4 regions of the Streptomyces sp. NPDC001868 genome follow, and region 2 is predicted to be linked to each of the others. Evidence: riboswitches for the same ligand, from Rfam matches in the RefSeq annotation. Region 2 holds a riboswitch; each other region holds the start of a gene.
What was found. Region 2 has a riboswitch for cyclic di-AMP ahead of ABT147_RS03115 (M23 family metallopeptidase). Riboswitches for the same ligand answer to the same signal wherever they lie in the genome.
Positions count from the first base shown of each region.

Region 1 (4,680 bases), on a different contig from region 2:
TGCTGCCGACGCCGAGCAGGCGTCGGCGCTGGACGTGACCCTGAGCGCCTGCAACCGGGCTGCCACCTATGCCTCTGCCATCGCCTTCGCCAAGGACTTGACGGACCGTAACGGTCTACAGAAGGACGTGTATGCGGATCTGAAGGCGACCTTCGGGTTGTCCGCACAGCCGGTGGTGCGGGTGGTGAAGAAGGTGGTCGACGCCTACGCGACTCTGAAAGCCAATCTGAGGGCTGGCAATTTGGGGCCGTCCGCCTCGAAGCGGTACCGCAAGGCGATCGGCGCCCCGATCGTCTTCCGGCCGGAGGCGGCGCAGCCGTTCGACGACCGCTGCCTGTCCTGGCAGTGCGACGCACGCACGGTGTCCATCTGGACGGTGAATGGGCGCATGAAGGGCATCCGTTTCGCCTGCTCGCCCGACCAGCTCAAGATGCTCATGGCGTATCGCAAGGGTGAGAGCGACCTGGTCCAGCGGGGTGGCAAGTGGTTCCTCATCGCTACCTGCGAGATTTCCGAGCCGGACGTTTACGAACCGGTCGACTGGATCGGAGTGGATCGGGGCATCGTGAACCTGGCCACCACCTCCGACGGCGCCAACCATCAAGGGCGCGGCCTGACTCGCTATCGACGTTGGCAGGCTTGCAAGCGCGCTGAGTTGCAGCAGAAGAACACCCGCTCGGCCCGGCGGCGCCTGGCTTGCCGCAGGCAGAAGGAGAAGCGCCATACCACCCACGTGAACCATCGGATCAGTAAGGAGATCGTGTCCGTCGCCATGGGGGCCCCTCCCGCGCGAGCGAAGCCGAGCGTGGGGGAGCACCGGTCGCGGCATCGCTGTCGAAGCACTCGGCGGCATTCGTGAGCGGGTACGGCCTCGCGGCGACCAGCGGGACAGGATCTCCTCCTGGCCTTTCCACCAGCTCGGGCAGCATCTCGCATATAAGGCCCGCAGGGCTGGGGTGCCATTCCTGGAGGTGGATGCGGCCTACACATCGCAGCGTTGTCCGCGCTGCGGCCACACCGAGCGGGCCAACCGGTCCGACCGGGATCACTTCCGTTGTCGTCGGTGCGGCCTCGCTGGGCCTGCCGATGTCGTCGCCGGGGTCAACGTGCGCAACCGCGCACGCTCGGCGTGGGCATTCGTCACCATGCCCGTCCCGTCACCGGTGTAGCCGACAGCGGGAGATGCGACCTGTGACCGTCCTGTCGTAGAGGGCAGTCGGGAGCGCGACGCGGTGTGAACTGTCATGCGGCAGCCTGATGGTTCACGGCCGAGATGGTGACGTGATCTGCGCTGCATCGACTTGTTATAAACGATCGTCTGCGGCTACGTTCACACGTCAGTGCGAAGGGCCACCACACCCGTCGCACAGGCCACCGCTGTCGTGTGAAAGGCAACCGCATGCTCTCCGGGAACGGTCGTCACCGTCGCCCCCGTCAGGCTCCGGCTCTCCTCGTCGCGGCCGGAGTGACCGGATCGGCCATCGCGATTCCACTCCTCGGCGCCACCGGCGCGAGCGCGGCCAGCGGAACCACCTGGGACCAGGTGGCGGAGTGCGAGAGCGGCGCCTCCTGGAGCGCGGACACCGGGAACGGACGCTACGGCGGCCTCCAGTTGACCCAGGCGAACTGGGAGAAGTACGGCGGCCTCGACTACGCCACGAGCGCCGACCAGGCCAGCCGTTCGCAGCAGATAGCGGTCGCCGAGAAGGTGCTCGCCGACCAGGGCGTCGGCGTCTGGGCCACCTGTGGGCTGCTCCACAACCTGGGCGGCGACTCTGGTTCCGCCGACGTGGACACGGGCGTGGTGGACGACTCGACGAAGTCGGGCAGTTCATCTGACGCATCCGGTTCATCCGGTTCGTCTAGTTCATCCGGTTCGACCGATGCGACCGACCCGGACAAGTCGGCCGACGGCACCGGCTCCGGCGAATCGACCGATTCGAAGGACTCGCAGGATTCGGCTGGTTCATCCGAATCGTCCGAATCATCCGCATCACCCCCCGGCACCTTCGAAGGCTCCACCAAGACCAAGCCCGGCACCGACTCGGACGACTCCACGGACTCCGGCAGCACCAACTCGGACAAGTCGGCACAGAACGACAGCTCTTCGACTGTCGACGGCGGTGAAGGCGGCACCGGCCGCCATCGCGGCACCAGTGCCGACGAGAGCGCGGGCACGGGCGCCGGCGCCGGCGAGGACGCGGCCGGCACCTCCCGGGCCGACTCCACGCCCTCCGGCCGTCACGCCTCCCGTGGCGGCGACGCGGCGCGCGAGGCCGCCGAAGGCGCCTACACCGTCCGTGTGGGCGACAGTCTGACGGGCATCGTGAACTCGCTCGGGCTGGACGGCGGGTGGCGGGGGCTGTACGCCGAGAACGAGACCACGGTCGGAACTGACCCGGACCTTATCCTTCCCGGTCAGACCCTCGAAGTCGGTGCCGAAACGGGCGAAAAGTAGCGACAGTTCGGGTCCCGGTTCGACCCCGAATGCCCGTTTTGATCTACATGGGAGATGAATCACAGACCCCGTGATCGGCTTTGAAATTCGGGCAATCACCTGTTTACGGTCGTGACCGCTCGCCACTGGTGGGCCCATGCGGTCGGCACGCCGAATCCTGCCAGCGACCGCAAGGAACAGTCGTCGCGTCAAGCGCCGTAGGCAGGAGCGGGGGACCCAAGGTAAGTGCCGGGTCCGGCAGTTGAGGCCCTTCGGGGCAGCACCGCCGGAATCGGCTTGGGGTGAAGCCGCGCGACGTGAGCCGAAAGGCGAGCGGGCGCGGCCGGGCAACTCAACCGGCCCGAACCCGACAGCTCACCTCGCAGGCGTCGGTGAGGGGATCACTCCATGCTGTTTTCCAGCAAGGGCAAGCACCGTCGTCCGTCCAAGGCCGTTCGTGCCATCGCCGTCGCCGGTGTCACCGGCGCCGCCGCCGTGGCCGCTCCGCTGATGGTCGCCGGCAGCGCCTCCGCCGCCACCGCCTCCGAGTGGGACGCCGTCGCCCAGTGCGAGTCCGGCGGCGACTGGACCATCAACACCGGCAACGGCTACTACGGCGGTCTGCAGTTCTCCGCCTCCACCTGGGCCGCCTACGGCGGTACGCAGTACGCCTCCACCGCCAACCAGGCGAGCAAGGCCCAGCAGATCGCGGTCGCCGAGAAGGTCCTCGCGGGCCAGGGCAAGGGCGCCTGGCCGGTCTGCGGCACCGGCCTGTCCAGCGCCTCCTACGACGGCGCCGCCGCCTCCAGCGGCAACACGAACTCCGGCTCCGCGCAGGAGAGCACCCAGCAGAACACGCAGAAGAGCGCCAAGAAGAGCACCGAGGACACCCGCGCCTCCCGCTCCTCCGAGCGTGCCACCGTCGAGACCCCGACCGGCAAGAAGGTCAAGAAGGGCGACGGCGAGTACAAGGTCGTCAGCGGCGACACCCTCAGTGCCATCGCCGAGAAGAAGAACGTCAAGGGTGGCTGGGAGAAGCTCTTCGAGCTGAACAAGGACATCATCGACGACGCCGACTTCATCTACCCGGGCCAGCAGCTCCACCTGAGCTGACCCACGGCGATCACGACGGCCACCGGCCGCCTGCCATCCCCCACGGCCGCCCCCACGGCCGGGCAGGCGACCGGGCAGGCGGGGCGGGTTCGGCAGGGCCGAGAAATCGGGCCGCTCCCCGGCTGAACCACAGCCCGCTCACATCCGTGTCCTCCATAGTGAAGACCTCGTGAGGGCCGTCCCCCCGTCCCCACGGGCTCCCCGCCTCGGTGCGCATTCCCCCGTACGCACCGGGGCGGGGCTTTTCTTTGCCCGTTTCCCGGGCCTCTCCCCCTCTGTTCACCCGCTCCGCGCACGCTCCTTCTGTTCACTTTCTTGCCCACCCCCCTTTGTTCCGGCCTGAAACAATGGGTACGGTCTGTCTGTCCACGGGACGGTCGGTCGGCTGCCGACAGCCCGGGGGCGGTTAGGCTCTAGTCGCAAGGCCCAAGCGGCCCCGCACAACCAGCGTCACATCCCATGAAGGAGATGCTCGTGCCGTCCATCGACGTCGTCGTAGCCCGGGAAATCCTCGACTCGCGAGGCAACCCCACCGTCGAGGTCGAGGTCGGCCTCGACGACGGCAGCACCGGTCGTGCCGCCGTTCCGTCCGGCGCCTCCACGGGTGCCTTCGAGGCCATCGAGCTCCGTGACGGCGACCCCAACCGCTACCTCGGCAAGGGTGTGGAGAAGGCCGTCCTCGCGGTCATCGAGCAGATCGGCCCGGAGCTCGTCGGCTACGACGCCACCGAGCAGCGCCTGATCGACCAGGCGATGTTCGACCTGGACGCCACCGACAACAAGGGCTCGCTGGGCGCCAACGCCATCCTCGGCGTCTCCCTCGCCGTCGCCCACGCCGCCTCCGAGGCCAGCGACCTGCCGCTCTTCCGCTACCTGGGCGGCCCGAACGCGCACCTGCTGCCCGTTCCGATGATGAACATCCTGAACGGCGGCTCGCACGCCGACTCCAACGTGGACATCCAGGAGTTCATGATCGCCCCGATCGGCGCGGAGTCCTTCTCCGAGGCCCTGCGCTGGGGCGCCGAGGTCTACCACACCCTCAAGAAGGTGCTGAAGACCAAGGGCCTGTCCACCGGCCTCGGCGACGAGGGCGGCTTCGCCCCGAACCTGGAGTCCAACCGCGCCGCCCT
Region 1 is NZ_JBEOYO010000012.1:91,565-96,244, reverse strand. It holds gene ABT147_RS16805 (RNA-guided endonuclease TnpB family protein) at 35-859, shown strand; gene ABT147_RS16800 (zinc ribbon domain-containing protein) at 741-1,169, shown strand; gene ABT147_RS16795 (LysM peptidoglycan-binding domain-containing protein) at 1,400-2,458, shown strand; cyclic di-AMP (ydaO/yuaA leader) riboswitch at 2,642-2,841, shown strand; gene ABT147_RS16790 (transglycosylase family protein) at 2,846-3,550, shown strand; gene eno (phosphopyruvate hydratase) at 4,025-4,680, shown strand, end outside.
Region 1: linked by a shared signal. The riboswitch ahead of ABT147_RS16790 (transglycosylase family protein) and the one ahead of ABT147_RS03115 (M23 family metallopeptidase) in region 2 are both predicted to bind cyclic di-AMP.

Region 2 (4,680 bases):
CACCACGTCGGCCTCCCAGTGGGCGGGGTACTCATGCCGGTCCGACGAGGTCTGCATGGGCCCCAGAGTACGGCTCGCGTACGCATGCGGCGCGGGGCAGTCTGGGGCGGCACAACAGAAGCACAACAGAAGTGCGACAGCCGGTTCGTGGCCAGGCCGTGGGCCCGTTCCGGTACGTCGCCACATATGGGAAACTGGTCTAGACAACCGGTCTAGACCTCTCCGCAGTACCCGAGACACCTGAAGGGCAGCATCACATGGCTGAGCGCCGCGTCAACGTCGGCTGGGCCGAGGGCCTCCACGCCCGCCCCGCATCCATCTTCGTCCGGGCCACCACGGCCTCCGGTATCCCCGTGACGATCGCCAAGGCCGACGGGAACCCCGTCAACGCGGCCTCCATGCTGGCGGTCCTGGGCCTCGGCGCCCAGGGCGGCGAGGAGATCGTGCTCGCCTCCGACGCCGAGGGCGCGGACGTCGCGCTCGACCGTCTGGCGAAGCTCGTGGCCGAGGGCCTCGAAGAACTCCCCGAGACGGTCTGACCGACCGGGCAACCGAAGCGGAAAGGCCGGAAAGGCCACCCGCACGCACCACCCGCACACACACCGAAGGGCTCGTCCGATTTATCGGGCGGGCCCTTCGCATTTTCGTCCTGATTCCGTTCCATTCCGTTCTGCGGGCAGCAGAAAGAATGCCCTTCGGAATTCTTCCCTCTTTGTATACGGCTCCCGTGTTAATGCCGCAGGCTCGGCATGTTTACGGGGTGTTGCGAAGTCCTCACACGCTCCGGGCGTTCCGCCCCGCCGGCCCCGCCCGGAAATCGGAGCCGGTGCGCGGCGGTGGCGCGCTCGGTGTGCAGGGAGGTGATGGTCCGGGCCCGGTCGCTGTCGCCGCGCGCGACGGCGTCCACGATGCCGCCGTGCTCCGCCCAGGACTCCACGGGGTTCGCCGGTGCCTCGACCGCGTACATCCAGGCGATCTTGTGCCGCAGCTGGGCGAGTGTCGAGGTCAGGGCGGGGCTGCCGGACGCCTGTGCGAGCGTCTCGTGGAACCAGCCGCCCAGGGAGCGCAGATCCTCGCTGGTGCCCCTCCTGGCCCGCTCCTGGCCCAGTCTGACCAGGCCCCGCAACACCTTGAGGTGCGCCTCCGTACGGCGCTGGGCGGCACGGGCGGCGCCCAGCGGCTCCAGCAGCATGCGCATCTCCAGCAGGTCGGCGGCCTCCTGCTCGGTCGGCTCGGCGACGCACGCGCCCGCGTGCCGTCGGGTCACCACGAAGCCCTCGGCCTCCAGGGTGCGCAGCGCCTCGCGCACGGGGACCCGGCTGACGCCGTACCGGCGGGCGAGCAGTTCCTCGGTGAGACGGCTGCCGCGCTCGTAGACACCCGCGACGATGTCATCACGGATCGCCGTGCATACCGAATGCGCCGGAATACGCATGACCGACCTCCGCCTTAATCCCCGTGAAACGTCGATGATTGACGTGTGTTCCAGTGACTCTATTGCAGCGAGCCGGAATTTCCGATGGCGGACCGGAATCCAGGGATATTTTTTGGACAGGAGCTACGTCACAACAGGTACGCACAACGCGGAAAGCCCCGGCTCGGTGAGCCGGGGCCTCCTGCGAAGCGGTGGGTCCGTCAGACGTTCACGCCGTGCGAGCGCAGGTACGCGACGGGGTCCATGTCCGAGCCGTACTCGGCCGTCGTCCGGGCCTCGAAGTGCAGATGCGCGCCGGTGACGTTGCCGGTCGCCCCGGAGAGGCCGATCTGCTGGCCGGGGGTGACGGTCTGGCCGACGGAGACGCCGATGGACGACAGGTGGCCGTACTGCGTGTACGTGCCGTCGTTCATCTTGATGACGATGTTGTTGCCGTACGCACCGCCCCAGCCCGCCTCGACGACGGTGCCGGCGCCGACCGCCAGGACGGTCGTGCCGGACGCGGCGTGGAAGTCGACGCCGGTGTGGCTGCCGGAGGACCAGACGGCGCCGCCGGCCTTGTAGCCGGTGGAGATGTACGAGCCGCTGATCGGGGAGACGTAGGTGTTCAGGCGCTCGCGCTCGGCGGCGCGGGCGGCGCGGGCCTTGATCTCCTCGCGCTCCTTGGCGACGGCACGTTCCTGCTCGGCCTTCTCGGCGGCGGCCTTGCGGGCCTCCTCCTGCGCCTTCTTCTTGACGGCGGCGACCTCGGCGGCCTGCTGCTGGGCGACGGCCTGGGCGTCCACCTGGTCGGCGACCGTGTCGCCGAGGACGATGATCTGGTTCAGGCCGGTCTGCTCGACGGCGGGCTCCTCCGCGGCGAGCGCGGGAGCGGCCAGGGTGCCGATGACACCGGTGGTGGTGAGAGCGGCGACGCCCACGTTCCTCGTGGTCGTGCGCTGCACACGGCCGGGACGGCGGTGCTTCCCGGGGGCGCGGGTGAACGCCATGAAGTGGCTGGTCCTTTCCTTCCCTCTCGCCTACCGGGTTAGCTGACGGGTTCGGAGCAGGAAGGTCTCCTACGGCCGCCCCCCGTTTCGCGTCGCTCCGCGAAGGGCACCCGATTCACCCCAGGGACTTCGGTGGGTCCCCGGCTCCCCTGGCTCGCGCCATGCGGGGACTCGGCGATGACTGTCCGGTGCCGCGGCTGCGGCGAACTTCTGACGAACAGCCGGACCGACGCTAAGCGGGCCGTCTTCGAAATAACAAACGGATCACAGGATTTGTTAAGTACGCCACAGGTCAGACACACAACCTCCGCCATCAATACGGACAAACGCGGGCCCTGGTGACTCTTCAGTCACCAGGGCCCCACGGACGCGTGTCCTTCTGTCCGGTTCCTCCTCGGCTTCCCCTCGGCCTCTCCTCGGCTTCTACTCGGCCGGTACGACGGTGACTTCACCGATTCCGAGGGCCCTGACCGGCTCCTCGATCTGCGCGGCGTCCCCGACGAGGACGGTCACCAGCCGGTCCACCGGGAAGGCGCTCACGGCGGCCGCGGTGGCCTCCACCGTGCCGGTGGCGGCGAGTTGGCGGTACAGCGTCGACTGGTAGTCGTCCGGCAGGTGCTGCTCGACCTGGTCGGCCAGCGTGCCCGCCACGGCCGCGGCCGTCTCGAACTTGAGGGGGGCGACCCCGACGAGGTTCTGCACGGCGACATCGCGCTCGGCGTCGGTCAGTCCCTCGGCCGCGAGGGTCCGCAGCACCGTCCACAGGTCGTCCAGCGCCGGCCCGGTGTTCGGGGTGTCGACGGAGCCGCTGATGGCGAGCATCGCCGCGCCCGAGCCGTCGGGGGCGGAGCGCAGCACCTGCCCGAACGCGCGCACCCCGTAGGTGTAGCCCTTCTCCTCGCGCAGGACACGGTCCAGACGGGAGGTGAGGGTGCCGCCGAGGCAGTAGGTGCCGAGCACCTGCGCCGGCCACACACGGTCGTGCCGGTCGGCGCCCACACGGCCGATGAGCAACTGGGTCTGGACGGAACCGGGGCGGTCCACGATGATCACGCGCCCGGCGTCGTCGGCGGTGACCGCCGGCACGACGCTCGGCTTGGCCGGGGAGCCCGTCCAGGCGCCCAGGGTGTCGCCGAGCAGGGCGTCGAGGTCGACTCCGGTGAGGTCGCCGACGACCACGGCGGTGGCCGTCGCGGGGCGTACGTGCCGCTCGTAGAAGGCGCGTACGGCCGCGGAGTCGATGCCCTCGACGGTCTCCTCGGTGCCCTGGCGGGGCCGCGACATCCGGGACGTGGCCGGGAACAGCCGCTTGTAGAGCTCCTTGGCGGCCCGGCGGCCCGGGTTGGCGGTCTCGTGCGGGATCTCGTCGAGCCGGTTGGCGACCAGCCGCTCGATCTCGCTGTCCTCGAACGCCGGTGCCCGCAGGGCGTCGGCCAGCAGACCGAGCGCCTTCTCCAGCCGCGACACGGGCACTTCGAGGGACAGACGCACGCCGGGGTGGTCGGCGTGCGAGTCGAGGGTGGCGCCGCAGCGCTCCAGCTCGGCGGCGAACTCCTCGGCCGTGTGCTTGTCGGTGCCCTCGGAGAACGCCCTGGTCATGATGGTGGCGACGCCGTCGAGGCCGGCCGGCTCGGCGTCCAGGGGCGCGTCGAGGATGACCTCGACCGCGACGACCTGCTGGCCGGGGCGGTGGCAGCGCAGCACGGTCAGGCCGTTGTCCAGGGTGCCGCGCTCGGGCGCCGGGAACGCCCAGGGCCTGGCCTCGCCGGCCTGGGGCTGCGGGTGGAAGTCCATGGTCGCGAGCTCGGTCACTTCGCCGACTCCTCGTTCTCGTCCGTGCCTTCGGCGGCCTCCGCCTCGGCGGCTTCGTCTTCGGTGCCCTCTTCGCCGTCGACGGGCTCGTAGACGAGCACCGCGCGGTTGTCGGGCCTCAGGCGCGCCTTGGCGATCTCCTGGACCTCGTCGGCCGTCACCTCCAGGACGCGGTCGACGGCGGTGAGGGCGAGCTTCGGGTCGCCGAACAGGACCGCGTACCGGCACAGTTCGTCGGCGCGGCCCGCGACCGTGCCGAGCCGGTCAAGCCACTCGCGCTCCAACTGGGCCTGGGCGCGCTCCATCTCCTCGGCCGTGGGGCCCTCCGCGGCGAAGCGGGCGAGCTCCTCGTCGACGGCGGCCTCGATGACGGGCACCTCGACGTCACCGGAGGTCTTCACGTCCAGCCACGCCATGGAGGGCGCGCCGGCCAGCCGCAGCAGG
Region 2 is NZ_JBEOYO010000002.1:144,423-149,102, reverse strand. It holds gene ABT147_RS03130 (bifunctional acetate--CoA ligase family protein/GNAT family N-acetyltransferase) at 1-57, opposite strand, end outside; gene ABT147_RS03125 (HPr family phosphocarrier protein) at 258-539, shown strand; gene ABT147_RS03120 (GntR family transcriptional regulator) at 731-1,435, opposite strand; gene ABT147_RS03115 (M23 family metallopeptidase) at 1,636-2,424, opposite strand; cyclic di-AMP (ydaO/yuaA leader) riboswitch at 2,437-2,611, opposite strand; gene ABT147_RS03110 (M16 family metallopeptidase) at 2,848-4,236, opposite strand; gene ABT147_RS03105 (M16 family metallopeptidase) at 4,233-4,680, opposite strand, start outside.

Region 3 (4,680 bases), on a different contig from region 2:
GGACGACGGCCTCGGGATCACCCTGCACTACCGGATGCGCGACGACGTGATCGAGCGGTGGGTGACCCTCACCAACGAGGGGCCGGCGGTGGAGCTGCTGCGCGCCGACTCGGCGACCTGGACGCTGCCGTCGCGCGCGGAGGAGCCCTGGCGGCTGTCCCAGCTGCACGGGCGGTGGGCGGCCGAGTCGCGGCTGGTGCGCGGGGACCTCACCTACGGCGAGAAGGTCATCGGCAGCCGGCGCGGGCACACCGGGCACCAGCACCTGCCCTGGGTCGCCCTCGACACCGACGCCACCGAGGAACGCGGCGAGGTCTACGGCTGCGCGCTGGGCTGGTCGGGGTCCTGGCGGATCGCGGTCGCCCAACTCCCGGACGCGCGCGTGCAGATCACCGGCGGCGCCGGATACGACGAGTCCGGTCTGCTGCGGCTGGACACGGGCGAGACGTTCACCACGCCCGTCTTCGCCGGCCTGTGGAGCGACGGCGGTCACGGCGGGGCGAGCCGGGCCTGGCACGCGTACCAGCGGGCGTACGTCATCCCGGACGCCGACCAGGACCGGCCGGTGCTCTTCAACTCCTGGGAGGCCACCGAGTTCGACATCTCCGAGGAGCAGCAGGGGACGCTCGCGCGGCTGGCGGCGGCCATCGGGGTCGAGCTGTTCGTCGTCGACGACGGCTGGTTCGGGGCGCGGACGAGCGACCGGGCGGGCCTCGGCGACTGGACGCCCAATCCGAACCGTTTCCCGGAGGGGCTCAAGCCGCTTGCCGACCAGGTGCACGCCCTCGGTATGCGCTTCGGCATCTGGGTGGAGCCGGAGATGGTCAATCCGGACAGCGAGCTGTACCGGGCGCACCCCGAATGGGCACAGTTCCAACCGGGACGAAAGCAGACGGAACTGCGTAATCAGCTCGTCCTCAATCTCGCGCGCGAGGACGTCCAGGAGTATTTGTGGGAGCGACTGGACTCGCTTCTCTCCAGCGCGCCGATCGACTATGTGAAGTGGGACTTCAACCGCTGCTTCACGGATGCCGGCTGGCCCGGGGAGCAGTATCCGCAGAAGTTGTGGGTCGAGCACGTGCGCGCCTTCTACGCCCTGCTGGACCGGCTGCGGGCCGCGCATCCGGGGGTGGCGTTCGAGTCGTGCTCGGGCGGCGGCGGCCGTATCGACCTCGGGGTGATGGCGCGGACGGACCAGGTGTGGACGTCCGACAACACCGATCCACTCGACCGGCTCGCCATCCAGCACGGCTTCAGCCAGATCCATCCGGCCCGGGTCATGGCGGCCTGGGTCACCGACAGCCCGAACAACCAGCTCAACGGCCGGGTCAGCTCGCTGCGGTTCCGCTTCGTCAGCGCCATGGCGGGTGTGCTCGGCGTCGGCGGCGACCTCACCCGGTGGACGGAGGAGGAGCTGGCCGAGGCGCGGGAGTGGGTCGAGCGGTACAAGGAGATCCGGCCGGTCGTGCAGCGCGGCGATCTCTACCGGCTGCGGCCTCCCACGGGCGGGCTGAGCGCCGTCCAGTACGTCCATGGTGACGAGGTCGTCGTCCTCGCCTGGCTCCAGGCCCAGCGGTACGGCGAGCCGCTCGCCCCGCTCCGGCTGCGCGGGCTCGACCCGGCAGGGGTGTACGAATGCCGTGAAACGGGCGAACGGTACCGAGGGGCGGTGCTGTTGCATCACGGGGTGCGGACGGGGCTGCGTGGTGACTTTGATGCGGCAGTTATCCGCCTGCGTCGCACTTGAGCGAACTGTCCGAAATGGAGCTGTAATTCCAACAAGCCCTGGAATAAAGCCTACTGGGTCGTAGCCGCGTGAGCAGCGTCATATTCGTGACGTTCCGCTGTCGCCATGTTCACGTAATTCTTAGGCGTTTCCAGGGCGGTTGGAAAACAATCAGGACCGGTCTTTTACGGAGCGTGAGGGTGGATTGATGTAAGGATCAGGTAGGAAGACGCACAGGAAGTCCCAATGGTTGTCTCTGTGGGCACAAGTCGCTTACGTTCGGCGTCAATCCGGACGGACGCCCAATCCTGCCGCCGACCGGAGCCGCATACCGACCCGATCCACGGCAGGAGCGGGGGACCCACAGGAATCACCGCCTGTTCCGGTCTCCGGAACAGGCTAGGGGTAAAGCCGTGCGCAAACACGGCCGGACATCTCCAGTCCGCACCCGACAGCTCACCTCGTAGGCGCCGGAGAGGAATTCGCCATGCCCGCGAAGGGTAAGCACCGCCGTCCGAAGTCCCAGCGTTTCACCCGCTCCATCGCCGCCGCCGGGACCGGTGGCGCGGCGCTCGCGCTGCCGCTGATCGGAGCCGCCGGCGCCCAGGCCGCGACCCCGGCGACCGCCGTTTCCGGTGTGTCCGAGAAGACGGCCACGATCACCGTCGAGAAGGCCGCGCAGGCGGAGAAGACCGCCACCAAGAAGACGGCGACCGAGACCTACTCGGTGAAGGTCGGCGACTACCTTGCGAAGATCGCGGACGAGCAGGACGTCGAGGGGGGCTGGAAGCAGCTCTACTCGGACAACCGTGAGGCCATCGGGTCGGACCCGTCGCTGATCCACCCGGGGCTGAAGCTGTCGATCGGCGGGCAGGCCCCGTCGAGCGGTACGTCGCAGTCGTCGAAGCCGCAGCTGTCGCAGTCCTCGAAGTCCGCCAAGTCGTCCGAGTCGTCTGACTCGTCCCAGTCCTCGAAGTCCTCCGGTTCCGCGAAGCAGGAGGCGAAGGACACCCAGGCCTCGACCTCCACGTCGAGCGACAAGGCCTCGTCGTCCAACGGCTCCGGCTTCAGTGTGCCCATCCAGGGCGCCACCGTCGGCACCGCGTACAAGACCGCCGGCAGCATGTGGTCCAGCGGCTACCACACGGGCGTCGACTTCGTGGCCCCGACCGGCACCAGCCTCAAGGCTGTGGGCGCGGGCACCGTCGTCTCCGCCGGCTGGGGCGGCGCGTACGGCAACCAGGTCGTCATCAAGCTCGCCGACGGCTACTACGCCCAGTACGCCCACCTGTCCTCGCTCTCCGTCTCCGCGGGCCAGTCCGTGAGCGGCGGCCAGCAGATAGGCCTCTCCGGCGCGACCGGCAACGTCACCGGCCCGCACCTCCACTTCGAGATCCGCACCAGCCCCGACTACGGCTCGGACATCGACCCGCTGGCCTACCTTCGCTCGAAGGGCGTCAGCGTCTGACGGCACCTCCGCCCGCCGTCCGCGGCGCAGGCCGGTTCCCGTGATCGGGGGCCGGCCTTCGGCGTTTCATGATCACCGTGTTGCGGTCTTGTGGCATGGCCGATCAATACCTCGACACGTCCGCGAGGCGCGGGAAGAGTGATCCGCACAAGCGCTTTCTGCCTCGTCGAAGGAGTGTTGTGCGTACCGCCCGACGCCGAAGAACCGTCATCCTCACCGCGACCGCCCTGCTGGCCGGACTCTTCTCCGTACCCGCCGGACACGCCGCCGGGACACCGCGCAGGGTCGTGGAGAACCTGGACCGGGGCCTGGTCGCGGTGCCGTCCGGAAAGGGGACCTTCCTCAGCTGGCGGCTGCTCGGCACGGAGTACGCCCGGTACGGCGACGCGATCGCGTTCAACGTCTACAAGGGCGGCAGGAGGCTGAACCGGGCGCCGGTCACCCGGTCGACGACGTACCAGGACAACAGCCGTGGCACGGGCGCGTACAGCGTGCGGGCCGTCGTCAACGGGCGGGAGAGCAAGCCGAGTTCGGGGCTGGACTTCCGCCGGGGGTACGCCGAGATTCCCCTCGCCGCCGCCGACGGTTACACCGTGCAGCATGCCTGGCCGGGCGACCTCGACGGGGACGGGCGGTACGAGCTGGTCGTGAGCCGGCTCTCGGGGACCCGGGACCGGCCCGACCTGCTGGAGACGTACACACTGACCGGCGAGCGGCTGTGGCGCGTCGACCTCGGCCCCGGCTCGTACACGCAGGCCGGCGGGAACGGCGCCAACGATCCGGCGCCCGCCGCGATCAGCGGCTCGACGGCGATCGGCGGCTACCGCAACGACGACAACGTGACCGTGTTCGACCTGGACGGCGACGGCCGGGCCGAGGTGCTGGTGCACACGGCCGCCGGGACGACCTTCGCGGACGGGACACGGGTCACCGCGGACTCGCCCGCGAGTCAGTTCGTCTCCGTGATCGACGGCGCGACCGGCGCCGAGCGCACCCGGCAGCCCGTCCCCGACGACTTCGTCGCCGACGGCCCGTCCGGCGGCCACTTCGGCATCGCCCATCTCGACGGGGTCCGCCCGAGCCTCGTCACCAAGCTGGTCACCCGCGTCGGCGCCCGGCGCGGCGCCTTCCGCGTCCTCTTCCAGACCTGGGACTTCGACGGCACGAACCTGAACCGGCGCTGGAAGTACGTCGTCCCCGCCGCGAGCGGCGCGACCAGCTTCCACCAGATCCGTACCGTCGACGTCGACCTCGACGGCAAGGACGAGATCGCCGACGGCAACTACGTGGTGAACGGCGACGGCACGCTCCGGTACGTCGTCGACGGCGCCGGACACGGCGACCGCTTCCACATCGCCGACCTCGACCCCGACCGCCCCGGTCTGGAGGGCTTCGCGATTCAGCAGGCGGAGCTGGGCGTCATCCCGAAGTTCCCCTGGTACTACTACGACGCCGACACCGGCGAGCGCCTGGTGACCGGCCGGCA
Region 3 is NZ_JBEOYO010000026.1:89,324-94,003, reverse strand. It holds gene ABT147_RS27510 (alpha-galactosidase) at 1-1,747, shown strand, start outside; cyclic di-AMP (ydaO/yuaA leader) riboswitch at 2,050-2,209, shown strand; gene ABT147_RS27505 (M23 family metallopeptidase) at 2,214-3,194, shown strand; gene ABT147_RS27500 (rhamnogalacturonan lyase family protein) at 3,374-4,680, shown strand, end outside.
Region 3: linked by a shared signal. The riboswitch ahead of ABT147_RS27505 (M23 family metallopeptidase) and the one ahead of ABT147_RS03115 (M23 family metallopeptidase) in region 2 are both predicted to bind cyclic di-AMP.

Region 4 (4,680 bases), on a different contig from region 2:
TGCGAGAAGCTGATCTTCTCGCGCTGCGAGAGGGCGTCGATCATCGCCTCGGCGCGGTCGCCGATGCCGCGCTTGGGGACGTTGAGGATGCGGCGCAGCGGGACGGAGTCCTCCGGGTTGGCGAGGACACGCAGATACGCGAGGACGTCCCGGACCTCCTTGCGCTCGTAGAAGCGGACACCGCCGACGACCTTGTAGGGCAGGCCGACGCGGATGAACACCTCTTCGAAGACACGGGACTGGGCGTTCGTACGGTAGAAGACGGCGACGTCTCCCGCCTTCGCGTCGCCCGCGTCCGTCAGTCGGTCTATCTCGTCGGCGACGAACTGGGCCTCGTCGTGCTCGGTGTCGGCGACATAGCCGGTGATCTGCGCGCCCGCGCCCGCGTTGGTCCACAGGTTCTTGGGGCGGCGGGACTCGTTGCGCTCGATGACCGCGTTGGCGGCGCTCAGGATGGTCTGGGTGGAGCGGTAGTTCTGCTCCAGCAGGATCGTCGTCGCGTCCGGGTAGTCCTCCTCGAACTGGAGGATGTTGCGGATGGTCGCGCCGCGGAAGGCGTAGATCGACTGGTCGGCGTCACCCACGACGCACAGCTCGGCGGGCGGTACGTCCCCCTCGTTGGGCGGTACGTCCACGGGGTGCTCGGAGGTGCCGACCAGCTCTCTGACCAGGGCGTACTGTGCGTGGTTGGTGTCCTGGTACTCGTCGACGAGGACATGGCGGAAGCGGCGGCGGTAGTGCTCGGCGACGTCCGGGAAGGCGCGCAGCAGATTGACCGTCGTCATGATCAGGTCGTCGAAGTCGAGCGCGTTCGCCTCGCGGAGGCGGGACTGGTACATCGCGTAGGCCTGGGCGAGCGTCTTCTCGAAGCCGTCGGAGGCCTGGGCGGCGAAGTCCTCCTCGTCGATCAGCTCGTTCTTCAGGTTCGAGATCTTGGCGCTGAAGGACTTGGGCGGGAAGCGCTTCGGATCGAGGTCCAGATCACGGCAGACGAGCGCCATCAGGCGCTTGCTGTCGGCGGCGTCGTAGATCGAGAAGGAGGATGTGAAGCCGAGCCTCTTCGACTCGCGCCGCAGGATCCGGACGCACGAGCTGTGGAAGGTCATGACCCACATCGCGTGGGCGCGCGGGCCGACGAGCTGCTCGACGCGCTCCTTCATCTCGCCGGCGGCCTTGTTGGTGAAGGTGATCGCGAGGATCTGGCCCGGGTGGACATGCCGCTCGCCGAGCAGGTGTGCGATGCGATGGGTGAGCACCCGGGTCTTGCCGGAGCCGGCGCCGGCCACGATGAGCAGGGGCGAGCCGGCGTGGACCACGGCCGCGCGCTGGTTCTCGTTGAGCCCGTCGAGGAGGGCCGCCGCGTCCAGGGCCGGGCGGGGGGCGCCGTCGCGGTAGTACGCGTCGCGGTCCGGGGGCGCGTCGAACTTCCCGCCGAACAGATCGTCCGGAAGCGGCTCCGGTACGTGATCGTCCTCGGGCGGCGGCGGGGGCTCCTCCGCGTGGCCGCGGGGGGCCTGGAGGTCCGCCAGGAAGCTGTCGTCAAAGAGGCTGCTCATCGCTCTCCGAGTCTAGGCGCCCCCACTGACAGCGAGAGGCCGCCCCGGGAAGTCCGCATCCGCCACACACCGCGACCGCGTTGCGACGGTGAGCGATCGAGCGTACCGCCTGTCGTGCCGAAGAGGCTAAGGTCACGAAAACGTATCGGGCATATCGAACATCAACCTTCACACGGGCCACACGAGTTGGCTAGCTTTTTCTTCTGGGCCGTACGACCCAACCGGCGAACGTCGCCGGGCCGCACGACCCTCCGCCGAGTCCGGCACGCCTCCCGTGGCAGCCGGAGCCGGGGACCCACCGATCCTCTGGGGTGAATCGACCCGACCGCCGCACGCGGCAAGGGTCGTAGGGCAAACCTTCCGAAGCTTGCGCCCGAACCCGACAGCTAACTCGGTAGGCGGACAACGGAAGGAGACGCCGAACCATGGCGCCGCACCGCAAGCCGCGTCCTGCCGGAACACGCGTGGGCATACGCACCCCCGCTCTCGCCACGGCCGCCCTCACCTCCGTGGCCCTGCTCTCCCAAACGGCCGCGGCCGCACCCTCGGCCGACGACAAGCCGAGCCTGGAGGAAGTCGAGAAGAAGGTCGACGCCCTCTACCGCCAGGCCGGTTCGGCGACCGAGAACTACAACGCGGCCAAGGAGAGGACGACCAAGCAGAAGAAGCAGGTCGACACCCTCCTCGACTCCGTCGCCAAGCGCACGGAGAAGCTCAACGAGGCGCGGGAGGAGCTGGGTTCGTTCGCCGCGGCCCAGTACCGCACCGGCGCGGCCGCCCCCGATCAGGCCTCGCTGCTCCTGGCGGACAACCCGCAGGACTACTTCGACCAGAACCAGTTGATGGACCGGTTGACGGAGCGCCAGAAGGACGCCGTCGACGCGTACGTCACCGATCAGGCCGAGGCGACGAAGCAGCGCCAGGAGGCGAGCGACAGCCTCGAACAGCTCACCGAGTCACAGAACGCCCTCAAGACCAGCAAGGCCAAGGTCCAGGCGAAGCTCGCCCAGGCCCGCGAACTGCTCTCCACCCTCACCGCCGAGGAGCAGGCCCGGCTCGCCGCGATCGAACAGCGCGAGCGGGAGGAGGCCGACCGCAAGGCCGAGGAACTCGCGCGGCAGCAGACGGCGGCGCGGACGACGGCCCAGGAGGCGCAGGAGACCCAGGGCGCCCCGAGCACCCAAGGGGCCCAGGGGACCCAGGAGGAGCCCTCCACCGGCGCGGAGACGTCCACCGGCACCACCGAGACCGCCGCCCCGGCCGAGGACGCCACCTACGCCTCGAAGGCCGCCAAGGCCCTCGCCTTCGCCCGCGCGCAGATCGGCAAGCCGTACGTCTGGGGCGCCACCGGCCCCGGCTCCTACGACTGCTCCGGCCTCACCCAGGCCGCCTGGAAGGCCGCCGGCGTCGACCTGCCCCGCACCACCTACGACCAGGTCAAGACCGGCACGACCGTCCCCCTCGCCAACGCCAGGCCCGGCGATCTCATCTTCTTCTACGACAACATCGGCCACGTCGGCCTCTACATCGGCAACGGCATGATGATCCACGCCCCGAAGCCGGGAACGTACGTCCGCGAGGAGTCGGTCTTCTACGACGGGGAGTCGTCGATCCACAGCGTGGTGCGGCCGGCGTAGCGGCAGCGTTCTTCGCACAGACGCGCGAGCCCTCAGGTCCAGAGCACCGCGATGAAGACGTTCGCGATGGTCAGCGCGCCCACCAGGCCGAACAGCGGCTTCTCCACCGTCTCTTCGTCCCGTTTCACGTAGACCAGCCCCAGGATCACGATCAGCAGGGCGAGTTTGACGCCGATCTTGATGTTGTTGACGGGCTGGTCGTCGGCCTGGTTGAGGCCGACGAGAAGCACGCCGGTGACGAGCATCGTGAGGGCGCCGTGCAGCATGGCGGGGACGAATCGGGCGGTGCCCTGGCCCATGGCCTTCATCTGGGTGAGGAAGCCGCCCAGGAGGGAGGCGATGCCGATGATGTGGAGGCCGACGAGGATGTGGATGAGTACGTCCATGCGCGGAGCCTAATGAGAGGCCTGTGATCCACCGGCCACCGGGCGGGTACCCGGAGGCGCCGAGGGCGGCACGCTCCGGGCGTTCCGGGCGTCCCGGGCGTCCCCGACACCCTGACGATCTTGCATATATGCGCCGCATAGCACCGCCACACCCCCGCCCGGTCCGAAATCGCCGCATCGGTCATCGCGCAGCGTGAAGTCGACGGCGCCAGGACGGGATCACGGTCACATACGGTCACCTCGCGGTCGGTGCACGCCACTTCCGTACAACGCGTTACCGTGCCCTCACAGCCAGGTTTAGCGTCCTCCCTCAGGTGCCCGGCTCCCCACCGCCGCCCGGACCAGGGGCGGCAGTCGGACACCACCGCCGAGAAAGTCCGGCGGCGTCCCGCTCCCCCTGTGCGGGCCGCCGCCGGACGCGTCACCGCTTCCCCCAGGCGGTCCGTACGGACAGACGATGTTCGTACTTCGGACGGCGGTCGTACGGAGAGGACGTGGACTCCACGTGGCAGCGCACCGCAAGCCCAGACAGCGCTCGCTCGGCGGCCATACGGTCCGCACGGCCGCGACGTTCGCCCTCGCGGGCGCGGCGACCGCGACCGGTTTCGACGGCACCGGACACGCCGATCCACAGCTCACGCCTGACCAGGTCAAGGCGAAAGTGGACAAGCTGTACCAAGAGGCTGAGGTCGCCACCGAGAAGTACAACGGGGCGAAGGAGAAGGCCGACAAGGCGCAGGAGAACCTCGAAGAGCTGCGCGACCAGGCCGCCCGCCGCACCGAGCGCCTCAACTCGGCCCGGGACGAACTCGGTTCACTGGCGGCGGCGCAGTACCGGGACGGGGGCATGGACCCCTCCTGGCAGCTCGCCCTCTCCGCCGACCCGGACCAGTACCTGGACGGCGCCGCCCTCGCCGAGCGCGTCGGCAGCCGCCAGTCGGCGGACGTCGCGAGCGTACGGAAGCAGCTGTTGGAGATCGAACGGCTCCGCGGGGCCGCCCGCGTCGAACTGGGCACGCTCAAGACCCGGCAGACCGAGCTGAAGCGACACAAGAAGACCGTCACCTCGAAGCTGACCGACGCGCGACAGCTGCTCGGCCG
Region 4 is NZ_JBEOYO010000003.1:216,087-220,766, forward strand. It holds gene pcrA (DNA helicase PcrA) at 1-1,556, opposite strand, end outside; cyclic di-AMP (ydaO/yuaA leader) riboswitch at 1,799-1,972, shown strand; gene ABT147_RS05715 (C40 family peptidase) at 1,982-3,193, shown strand; gene ABT147_RS05720 (hypothetical protein) at 3,226-3,579, opposite strand; gene ABT147_RS05725 (C40 family peptidase) at 4,085-4,680, shown strand, end outside.
Region 4: linked by a shared signal. The riboswitch ahead of ABT147_RS05715 (C40 family peptidase) and the one ahead of ABT147_RS03115 (M23 family metallopeptidase) in region 2 are both predicted to bind cyclic di-AMP.